DNA from 3 places in the Paenibacillus sp. SSG-1 genome. Region 3 is predicted to be linked to each of the others. Evidence: riboswitches for the same ligand, from Rfam matches in the RefSeq annotation. Region 3 holds a riboswitch; each other region holds the start of a gene.

Region 1 (3,276 bases), 3.5 Mb from region 3:
CCAGATGGCCGATTTTTCGGTCGACGAAATTACGGTGCGCAAGGATAAGGATTCGGCGCAGCCCCGGTACGATTCTTTGGTGAAGGTCAGCAAAAAGGGCGGCGATCTGCCGCAGGTGCCGATACTGTTCACGTTTACGGACGGGCATCAGATCAAAAAGGTTTGGGACGTAAAGAACGCCAGCACCCAGTTCAAGCTGACATACAGCTCCCCGCTGGCCTGGGCCATGATCGATCCCGGCTATACGATCGTGCTGGAAAACAAACATGTGAACAACTACCTGAAGGCGGACATGGATCATAAAGTGCTCCTCCGCTGGAACGTAAGCATTACCAAGCTGATTGAAACCCTGCTTGGAAGTCTGTCCTGGTGAGGTGAGAGCAGTGAAATCCTATATTGTTAACGGTTGGAAAAGCGTCAAAGACCAATTTTATGTCATGATCATCATGTTCCTGTACCAGCTGCTCTGGGGCTACTTCCTGTACCGTCTGATCGATTCGGCGGTCGTGCCGCTGCTGATGCGGTATCCCGATCCCCCGCCGACCGAACTCAGCCAGGTCCTCTATTATGTAGAGGGACAGATGAGCTTGACGCAAAGCAGCACCGTGCATACTTACCTTTGGGTTCTCCTGGGAATGGTCGCCCTCCGCATGCTGCTGACCCCATTTATCCACGCGGGCATCTTCTACGGCCTGCACCGGGAGCATCAGGGGGAACGCGGACTGTTTTTCTTCCAAGGCATGAAGCTGCACGGCAAAACGGTATTTCTTTTTCACCTGATCGAATGGGTGCTTATCGCCGCTCCGTTATACTGGATGATCCCGAAGATGTATCCCATCCTGCTCAGCGCGATCCAAAACCATGCCCAGCTGCTTCACTGCATCCCGTACATTGCAGTCTGGCTTCTGTACTGCTACATCGTCCATCAGATGATTCTGTTCATGCAGTTTGGCAAAACCGGTGGAACCAGCATGTTCTCCTCGCTCTGGATCTGCCTGCGAAGCGCGCTGCCGGTCATCGGCATATCCGTTCTGCTGGGCGCGGTCAGCCTGCTCTTGTATGGCATTACCAGCAGCGTCTCTCTGATCTGGGCAGGGCTTGCCACCCTGATTATCCAACAGGGCTACCATATGGTCAGCTGTATCTTTAAATTATGGAATATCTCCTCCCAATATGATTTGTGGCATCAGCAAATGAACCGTACGAAAAAAAATATTTCGGAATAGTTAAAATTTTGTCATCACTTTAATCCGCTGATAAAAGAAGAACCCCGTCTCTTTCTGTTGAAAAGAGGCGGGGTTTTTGTTGTAAAATGATTGTTAACCATTTGCCAAAGTATAAATCCTCTGTTAAAATAATCCGAGTACGAACTTAGTAACAACTTTGTAATCTTTGCTGTAACGATTTTGACTTTGCTGTAACTGATTTCATCATTTGTCCGTTCATTTGATTGGTATGTACGATTATAGGTAACTTGTCAGCATGTCCATTTCCGGTGCAATCATCACGAGCCGAATTCCCGGGCACCAGGAAGCGGGGGATCCAATTTTGGGTGAATTGATCTCGCTACAGAGGGATCATAGGGGACCTTCTACCGAATCCTTAAGCTAACCTCGCAGGCATTGGAAGGGGTTTATCTTTTTGAAGAAGAAGTTGGCAGCCGCAGCGCTGGGCCTTACACTTGCGTTCTCCATGGGCGCCGGCAGCGTATTTGCGGATTCATCTCTGAACCACATCGTTAACAACACGATCGGCGTTTCTTACAAAACCGGCGGAACAACTACGAACGGCTTCGATTGCTCCGGTTTTACCCGTTACGTGTACCAAAAGCTGGGGTTAACCCTCCCGCGTGTATCCGCTGCGCAGTATAAAACAGGTACCGCTGTTTCCAAAAGCCAGCTGAGAGCAGGAGACCTGGTTTTCTTTAACACCCTAGGCGCAGGCGTTTCCCATGTCGGCATTTACATCGGCAACGGAAAATTCGCGCACGCGTCCTCTTCGAAAGGCGTTACCATCAGCAAACTGAGCCAAAGCTACTACGCCAACCGCTACGTTGGCGCCAAACGGGTCATGAGTACGGCCAAATATCAAGCTGCGGTTTACAATTGATTATCTCTCGAAAACAATGCATATCCATAACAACCCGCGCCGCTGATTTTTGCCGAAATCGCCCCGCGGGTTTGTTGTTACTTATTAGACGTACGAACCACCGAAAAGGTAACAGCATTTCAAAAATTTTTTTTTACACGAGTAAATCCACGGTTTTCTCCTGTTTTTTCCACCCTTGTCATTTCTTTTACCCACTCGTCCAACAAATAAACATCATTTCCTATAAATTTTCCTACAAATCTTCTTTTTCTGTTAGAAACAATTGCCAAAGTCCGATTCCTTTGTTACAATAGTCCCAGCGATAGTAACAACTTTGTAATCTTTACCTGACACAAAGTTGCGAACGAATAAGAAGTAACAGGGAATGATACATAGTGTAAAAGTTCATGCCGAATTTCCTCACACTAAGGAAAGCGGGGGAACCAGTTATGGGTGAATTGATCTTGCTTCAGAGGGATCATAGGGGGCCTTCTACCGAATCCTTAAGCTAACCTCGTAGGCGCCGGAAGGGGTATTTTACTTGAAGAAGAAGCTTGCAGCAGCAGTCATGAGTTTCGCCATCGTGCTCACGGTCGGCACAGGAAGCGCTTTCGCGGATTCCAAGATGGATAAAGTGATCGACAGTGCGATCGGAACCAAGTACAGAACGGGCGGAACCACAACAAGCGGATTTGACTGCTCGGGATTTACAATGTATGTATTTGATCAATTGGGCATCGATCTGCCCCATCAGTCTGGTTCCCAGTTCAGCATGGGTTCGGCCGTATCCCGCAGTGATCTGAGAGCAGGCGACTTGGTATTCTTTAATACATCGGGAGCCGGAGTATCCCATGTCGGAATTTACGTCGGCGACGGAAAATTCGCACATGCCTCCACTTCTCGCGGTGTGATCATCAGCTCTCTGAGCGACAGCTACTACGTCAACCGCTACGTTGGCGCCAAACGAATCATGAGTACGGATAAATACAAAACCGCCGCCGTCGATTCCGAGGACGTTGATGACGTCCAGTAATGCAGGTAAAGCAAGGGTACGAGATCCCGTAGAATGAGATTTTTGCCGAAATCTCCTTTTGCGGGATTTTTTGCGGACAGAAATGGGTAACCTTTCCATTCCCGCCCGCTACTCCTCATTTACCCCTCTATTCCGAAATTAAACAGATATCTGGG
Region 2 (3,276 bases), 1.8 Mb from region 3:
CCATCCTCAAAGGCAAACTTGAATTCCAGCTGCGATTCCCCGATGTGCGAGGAGGAGTCGGTATAGATCAATCCGGGCTCATCCTTGCCGCTCGATACTTTCAGGGAGCCGGTGTTATAGCCCAGCTTCTGCAGCCAGGACGAGGCGATTTCCTCTTTATCCTCCAGCGTCATGTTCCCTTCCACAATTCTCAGTTTCTGCTTGCGCATAGTTTCGTTCGATTCAGCCATCGCGGCAGCATACTTGGAGTACGGAGGCGTGATAGAGAACCCGACTACCTTGCCCGTGTTCATATGTACGTCTACATTGACATATCCCTGATCGCTCGACTCGGGCAGCCGGACCCGGAACACGTCATAAGGATACTTCGGTTCGTATTTCTTGTTATATTCGTTAAGAAGCTTCTCTCTGGATAAATAACCGTAAAGGTCCGATTCCGACTGGTACGTGACGAGCGGTTCGGCGGCAATGCCTGTTTGAATATTCAACCGGTCCGAGGCAAACGCTTTGGCGGCTGCTTCCGCCTCCGATTTGCTGATGACCTTGGTCGTTTGCCCCTCTAGCGTCTCCGAGCTCGTCTGCGGAAACACTTGTACAAAAAAGAATAAAATAAGGCCGATGACCCCCAAAATGCCCAGCCATTTATAATTGGCCCTGATTTCCAGCGGCTGGTTTAACCGGTCCATGAAATCCCCCCTTGAATGTGATAAAGATACCATTCCCCCCAATACAGTACGGTAAACATAACATAGAAGATTCGCCCAAAACCAGTATACCCTGAAAATAGTGGTGAAAAAACGATGAAAATCAAGGAAAGCCATCGAAAAGAGAAGATAACCGCAGGCCGTGTCCACCTGCATTGCGAATCAGGCTGTTTTCCATCCAATTCATCAGAAAAAGGCCTTTGTGAAGTCCTACAATAAAGATTATAATTTTGATGCAAATGAATAAGAACGCCGAATTTCCAAGTGAAAACGGGGGAACCAATTTTTTGGGGTGAATTTCGTTGGGACGGTTTAGTCCGCGAATAGGGCAACCTGTGCATGCCCGAATCCGTCAGCTAACCTCGTAGGCGTCGTGCATGCAGGAGCCAAACCGAAAGGCATTGGATTTCCGATGCTTTTTTTCTTTTGACTTTTTTAAAGAGGTGAATGTATTGATTGGGAAATGGAAGTGGTTCCGGCTGGCCCCTCCGCAAGTATTAACGCTCGGTTTTGCGGCCATTATTTTGATCGGAGCCATACTGCTCACCTTGCCGATTTCGAACACGACGGGTAAGCCGCTGAATTTTATGGATGCCTTGTTTACGGCAACCTCGGCGACCTGCGTGACCGGTTTGGTTGTCAAAGATACGGGGCTGTATTTCAGCACGTTCGGTCAAGTCGTCATCATGCTGCTGATCCAGATCGGCGGGCTCGGTTTTATGACGATGGCCACGCTGATCGCTCTGGTGTTCAAGCGCCGGATTTCGCTCCGGGACCGGCTCCTGCTGCAGGAAGCGATGAATCAGAACACGATGGAAGGCATCGTCCGCCTGATTCGGAAAGTGATATTTTTTTCGTTGAGTATCGAAGGCTGCGGAGCGTTGTTGCTCGCCATCCGGTGGTCGTTCGATATGCCTCTTGGAAAAGCGATCTATTTTGGAATATTTCATGGCGTGTCCATGTTCAATAATGCGGGATTTGACCTGTTCGGCCATTTTAACAGCCTGACGGGATTTGTATACGACCCGCTCGTCAATTTTGTGGTGATGTTTCTGATCGTATCCGGCGGCATCGGCTTTATCGTCATGTCCGATCTGGTGGATTACCAGGTACACCGGAAACTGTCGCTCCACACCAAAGTGGTGCTGTCCATGACCGGTGCCCTGATTGTGGTCGGAGCAGTTGTCATCTTTATCTTTGAATTCACGAATCCCAAGACGCTCGGTTCGCTGAATTGGGGCGGCAAAATTCTCGCCTCCCTGTTCCAGTCGGTCACGCCGCGGACGGCTGGGGCGAACACGCTGAACTTGGCAGATATGCGCCAGGCATCGCAATTTTTCACGATCATTCTGATGTTTATCGGCGCTTCGCCGGGTTCTACCGGGGGCGGGATCAAGACCACGACGTTCACCATTCTTGTCGGTGCGGTGATCGCGATGATCCGCGGCCGGGACGATATCGTCCTGTATCGCTACCGTTTGGCCCAGGAGCGGATTTTCAAAGCGCTGACCATTACCTTCCTGGCCTTGTTCCTGGTGGTCGGCGTATCCATGGTTCTGTCTACGACAGAAGACAGCAGCTTTTTAATGATCTTGTACGAGACGACTTCGGCTTTCGGCACCGTAGGGTTATCGCTCGGGCTGACGCCGCATTTGTCCTTGATCGGGAAAATCCTGATCTGCCTGACGATGTTTGCCGGCCGTCTTGGGCCGCTGACCTTCGCCTACGCGCTTGGTCCGAAGAAGGGCAAGGAGCTGTACCGCCATCCCGAAGGTAAGATCATTATCGGGTAAGGAATTTGGGTGATTCAAAGTTTCAATATTGTTATAAGAACCATATATAGAACCAACATTAAAGGATAAGGAGCATCTGGAAAGAAATGAAAACACAGCAGTTTGTCGTGATCGGTTTAGGGAGGTTCGGCTCAAGCTTGGCCATGGAGCTTATGGATCTGGGTTATGAAGTGCTTGGGGTAGACATCAATGAAGAAGTGGTCAATGATATGAGCGAGCATCTGACCCACGCCGTGGTGGCGGATGCAACCGATGAGGAGGTTCTCAAATCGCTGGGAATCCGCAATTTTGACTGCGGGATCGTAGCAATCGGGGACGATATCCAGATGAGCATCCTGGCCGCAATCCTGCTGAAGGAACTCGGCGTTCAGACCGTAGTGGCGAAGGCCATCTCCATGCTGCACGGCAAAGCCTTGTCCAAGCTGGGCGTGGACCGGGTCATCTTTCCGGAGCGGGACATGGGCATCCGGGTGGCGCACCAGCTCGTGACGCCGAATTTGCTGGATTACATCGAGCTGTCCAAAGATTACAGCATCGTGGAGATGACCGTACCGCAATGCCTGAACGGGAAGACGCTGAGCGAAGTCAATACGAGAGCCCGGTACGGATGCAGCATTGTTGCGCTCCATCGTACCGAGGGAGTCATCGTCGCGCCGACGGCGATGGACCAGCTGCATGCGGGCGACATCATGGTCATCATTGGCTCCAACAGCAATATCGACCGCTTCGAGAGCGAAGCGGTGAACGTCAAATCGTAAATCCGGAAGTGAGACAGACAT
Region 3 (3,276 bases):
GTGGAAGAGTTGAACTTGCTGTGGGTCGCACTTTTCCAGGACGGTACAGACGTGGAGTCCGAGGACATCCCGGCTGTCTTGGGCGAAGTGTCCCAGCTTAAAGAATGGGCGCGAAGCCACATGCATGGGGACGACCTCGACCACATGTTACGCAGACTCGAGCTGCTGGAGACGGAACTGCCAAAGGCGTACAGGCGCGGCGGTGCGGTGGTCTACATCGGTTAACATTGCCTGTTAACATTGGTGAATGAATGAAAGATTGTTTTAATCTCCTAAGAGGTGAGTGCGATCAAGTCCGGGTTACACAGACACCGGGCTTGATTGCTTTTAACCGCGCTACGTGATGTAAAGGGGAAAGGGGAGAGCGAAGTGAGGCAGTCTTATCGAATGGACGAAGGGGCTTTTGTGCATCACTTGAACGAAGCTTACGGAATTGCTGCCCGGAGGCTTATTTTTATCCCTTATGGAGATTCGGCCTATTCTTACCGGGTGGAGGGAGAAAACGGGACGCGATACTATCTGAAACTGTTTGACCATGGCAATGACAGCCACCGCCAAGGCATCCTTCGGTGCAGGCGTTATGTGCCTTTTATGTGGGAATTGCATCAGACCGGCCGATTTATGGAATTGCCTTGTCCATTCCGAACCTTAAGCGGTGCTTTTCTGCTTTCCCTTCCTGATTGCACAGCGGTGCTGTTTCAATTTATCGAAGGAGAGACCTTAGCTGAGGCTTACCCTTTTTCCAAGCATAACTTGGAGCGTGTTGGACGGCTGGCGGCGCGGATTCGGAAGTTGACTCCTTTCACTACCACATCCGGCCTTGCGGTTGAAACGTATGATGTCTCCTTTTCCGAGCATTTGATCCAATGCCTGGAGCAGCTTGAAGATCTTCAGCCCGGTTCAAGTCCCGCTAGCCAGCTGCTGCGTGAGCTTGTTATTCCTCAGCAAACGCGCATAACCGAGCTGCTGCACCAGATCACAGGGGTTCGTGAACGTCTCGTTCTTGACCCAGCCCCCAATGTTCTCTGCCACGGTGATCTGTGGGGAGGGAATCTGATGGAGACCGCAGACGGCAGGCTTGTCGTCCTGGACTGGGAAGCGGCCATGCTTGCGCCGCCAGAGCTGGATATCGTGGGGTATATCGGGGACGGACTGGGTCATTTTCTCAAAGGGTATGAGCAGGAACTAGGTCAACAGATGGAGCTGAACCCGGATTTGCTGCGTTATTATGCATACCGCCATCATTTGAGAAACCTGACCCATTGGTGCTTGAATATTTTGCAGCGTGACCTGGAGCCAGACCAGCTGGATAACGACCTCGAAATGGTCCGGCATCACTGCTTGAACCGGCTGGATACCGTAGAGGCTTCACTGAGGAATGCGGCGGATCGAAATATATAGAAGCCCGAATGAATTTAATAGCGTAAACAAGCGATATGCACAGCTACAGCCAGAAATTAATAGATTGCCGCCAATGTAAGCGTTGACATGAAGTTCTTTTGAATTTTTTCATACGTATCTCAAACCGTTTGCTTCTTTACAGCAGGCATCCGGAAGGAGTAAGATTCAATTCGTAATCGTGAACTTGTGAACCTGAAACGTAATACTCCTTGATCGCTGAATTCTGAAATCAGGAGCGGGGGAACCAAAGGGAGGAAGCTAAGCCTTCGTCCCAGGGGTGAATCACTTGATGTTCATTTATTGAGTGTAGGGATACTTTCGGTCCCGAATCCGTCAGCTAACCTCGTAAGCGTTATGAAAGAGGGATTTGTCGTGCGCGTAAAGCCACGGGAAGGTCCAGCTTTCCTGCGGCTTTTTTTGTTGTGCCCAAAAAGGGTTGAACACGTGTCTAACGGGTACATCATGAGCATTTCAACTCTAACACTGGCGGTGACAAACATTTTATGGCAGCATTGAAAAGACTTTTGATCGGACGGCCGCTGAAGTCTACCGAATTGGGAGAACAAAAACTGAATAAGAAAAAAGCTTTGGCCATTCTATCCTCCGATGCGCTGTCGTCCGTAGCGTATGGGCCGGAGCAAATTTTGCTGGTTCTGGTTACGGTCAGCACGGCGGCGTTCTGGTATTCGATACCGATCGGAATCGGCGTACTGATTTTGCTGGCTGCACTCATTTTATCCTACCGGCAGATCATCTTCGCTTATCCGCATGGCGGCGGCGCTTACGTCGTCTCCAAACAGAATCTGGGAATCTATCCCGGGCTGGTGGCCGGCGGATCGCTGCTGGTAGATTACATTCTGACTGTTGCGGTCAGCGTTTCGGCGGGCACGGACGCGCTGACTTCGGCGTTTCCGGCGCTGCATGAGCATACGGTGGGGATTGCCGTCACCTTCGTCATTCTCATCACGCTGCTGAATTTGCGGGGCGTCACCGAGTCCGCCTCCATCCTGGCTTATCCGGTGTATCTGTTCGCCTTAGCGCTGTTCATTTTGATCGGCGTCGGTATGTACAACATCGTGACCGGTCACGTTTCACCGCATTTGCATACGCCGGTCGGGACGCCGGTGGCGGGAATCAGCCTGTTCCTGCTCTTAAAAGCTTTTGCCTCGGGCAGCTCCGCTCTGACCGGGGTCGAAGCGATCTCGAACGCCATCCCGAACTTCAAGGATCCGGCCCCGAACAATGCGGCCAAAACCTTGATGGCAATGGGGATTCTGCTGGCTGTACTCTTCTCGGGCATCGTATTTCTTGCTTATTATTTGGGTATATCCCCAAATCCCCAGGAGACGGTCGTATCCCAGATTGCCAATCAGACGTTCGGACGGAATTTTATGTACTTTTTCATCCAGGGCACGACGGCACTGATCTTGATCCTGGCGGCCAACACCGGATATTCGGCGTTTCCGCTGCTGGCGGTCAATTTAGCCAAAGACCGGTTTATTCCCCGGATGTTTACTGTCCGCGGTGACCGTTTGGGATATTCGAACGGAATCATCATCCTTGGGCTACTGTCCATCGTGCTGATCATCGCTTTCCACGGACAGACGGAACATTTGATCCCACTGTACGCGGTAGGGGTATTTATCCCTTTCACGCTCTCGCAAACGGGAATGATTGTCAAATGGATCCGGGAAAAACCGCAGGGTTGGGTGACGAAGCTCGTCATCAATACGATCGGCGCGCTGATCAGCTTCACGGTGTCGGTGATGTTCTTCGCAACCAAGTTTGCGCAAATTTGGCCGGTACTGATCTTTTTGCCGCTGATCGTGTATCTGTTCCACCGGATCAAGAAGCATTATGAGGCGGTTGGCGAGC

Evidence for each region. A riboswitch is a leader RNA that binds a small molecule or an ion and turns the genes downstream of it on or off. The one in region 3 is predicted to bind cyclic di-AMP.
Region 1: linked by a shared signal. The riboswitch ahead of BCV73_RS28760 (C40 family peptidase) and the one ahead of BCV73_RS12845 (APC family permease) in region 3 are both predicted to bind cyclic di-AMP.
Region 2: linked by a shared signal. The riboswitch ahead of BCV73_RS21330 (TrkH family potassium uptake protein) and the one ahead of BCV73_RS12845 (APC family permease) in region 3 are both predicted to bind cyclic di-AMP.

The regions. Positions count from the first base shown of each region.
Region 1 covers NZ_MBRK01000001.1:6,304,126-6,307,401, forward strand. Annotated here, with positions in the region: gene BCV73_RS28750 (M1 family metallopeptidase) at 1-373, shown strand, start outside; gene BCV73_RS28755 (hypothetical protein) at 384-1,226, shown strand; cyclic di-AMP (ydaO/yuaA leader) riboswitch at 1,500-1,637, shown strand; gene BCV73_RS28760 (C40 family peptidase) at 1,642-2,109, shown strand; gene BCV73_RS35210 (hypothetical protein) at 2,229-2,378, opposite strand; cyclic di-AMP (ydaO/yuaA leader) riboswitch at 2,487-2,626, shown strand; gene BCV73_RS28765 (C40 family peptidase) at 2,630-3,121, shown strand.
Region 2 covers NZ_MBRK01000001.1:4,596,496-4,599,771, reverse strand. Annotated here, with positions in the region: gene BCV73_RS21335 (CPBP family intramembrane glutamic endopeptidase) at 1-686, opposite strand, end outside; cyclic di-AMP (ydaO/yuaA leader) riboswitch at 945-1,089, shown strand; gene BCV73_RS21330 (TrkH family potassium uptake protein) at 1,157-2,497, shown strand; gene BCV73_RS21325 (potassium channel family protein) at 2,584-3,255, shown strand.
Region 3 covers NZ_MBRK01000001.1:2,780,922-2,784,197, forward strand. Annotated here, with positions in the region: gene BCV73_RS12835 (hypothetical protein) at 1-225, shown strand, start outside; gene BCV73_RS12840 (phosphotransferase enzyme family protein) at 370-1,401, shown strand; cyclic di-AMP (ydaO/yuaA leader) riboswitch at 1,606-1,769, shown strand; gene BCV73_RS12845 (APC family permease) at 1,905-3,276, shown strand, end outside.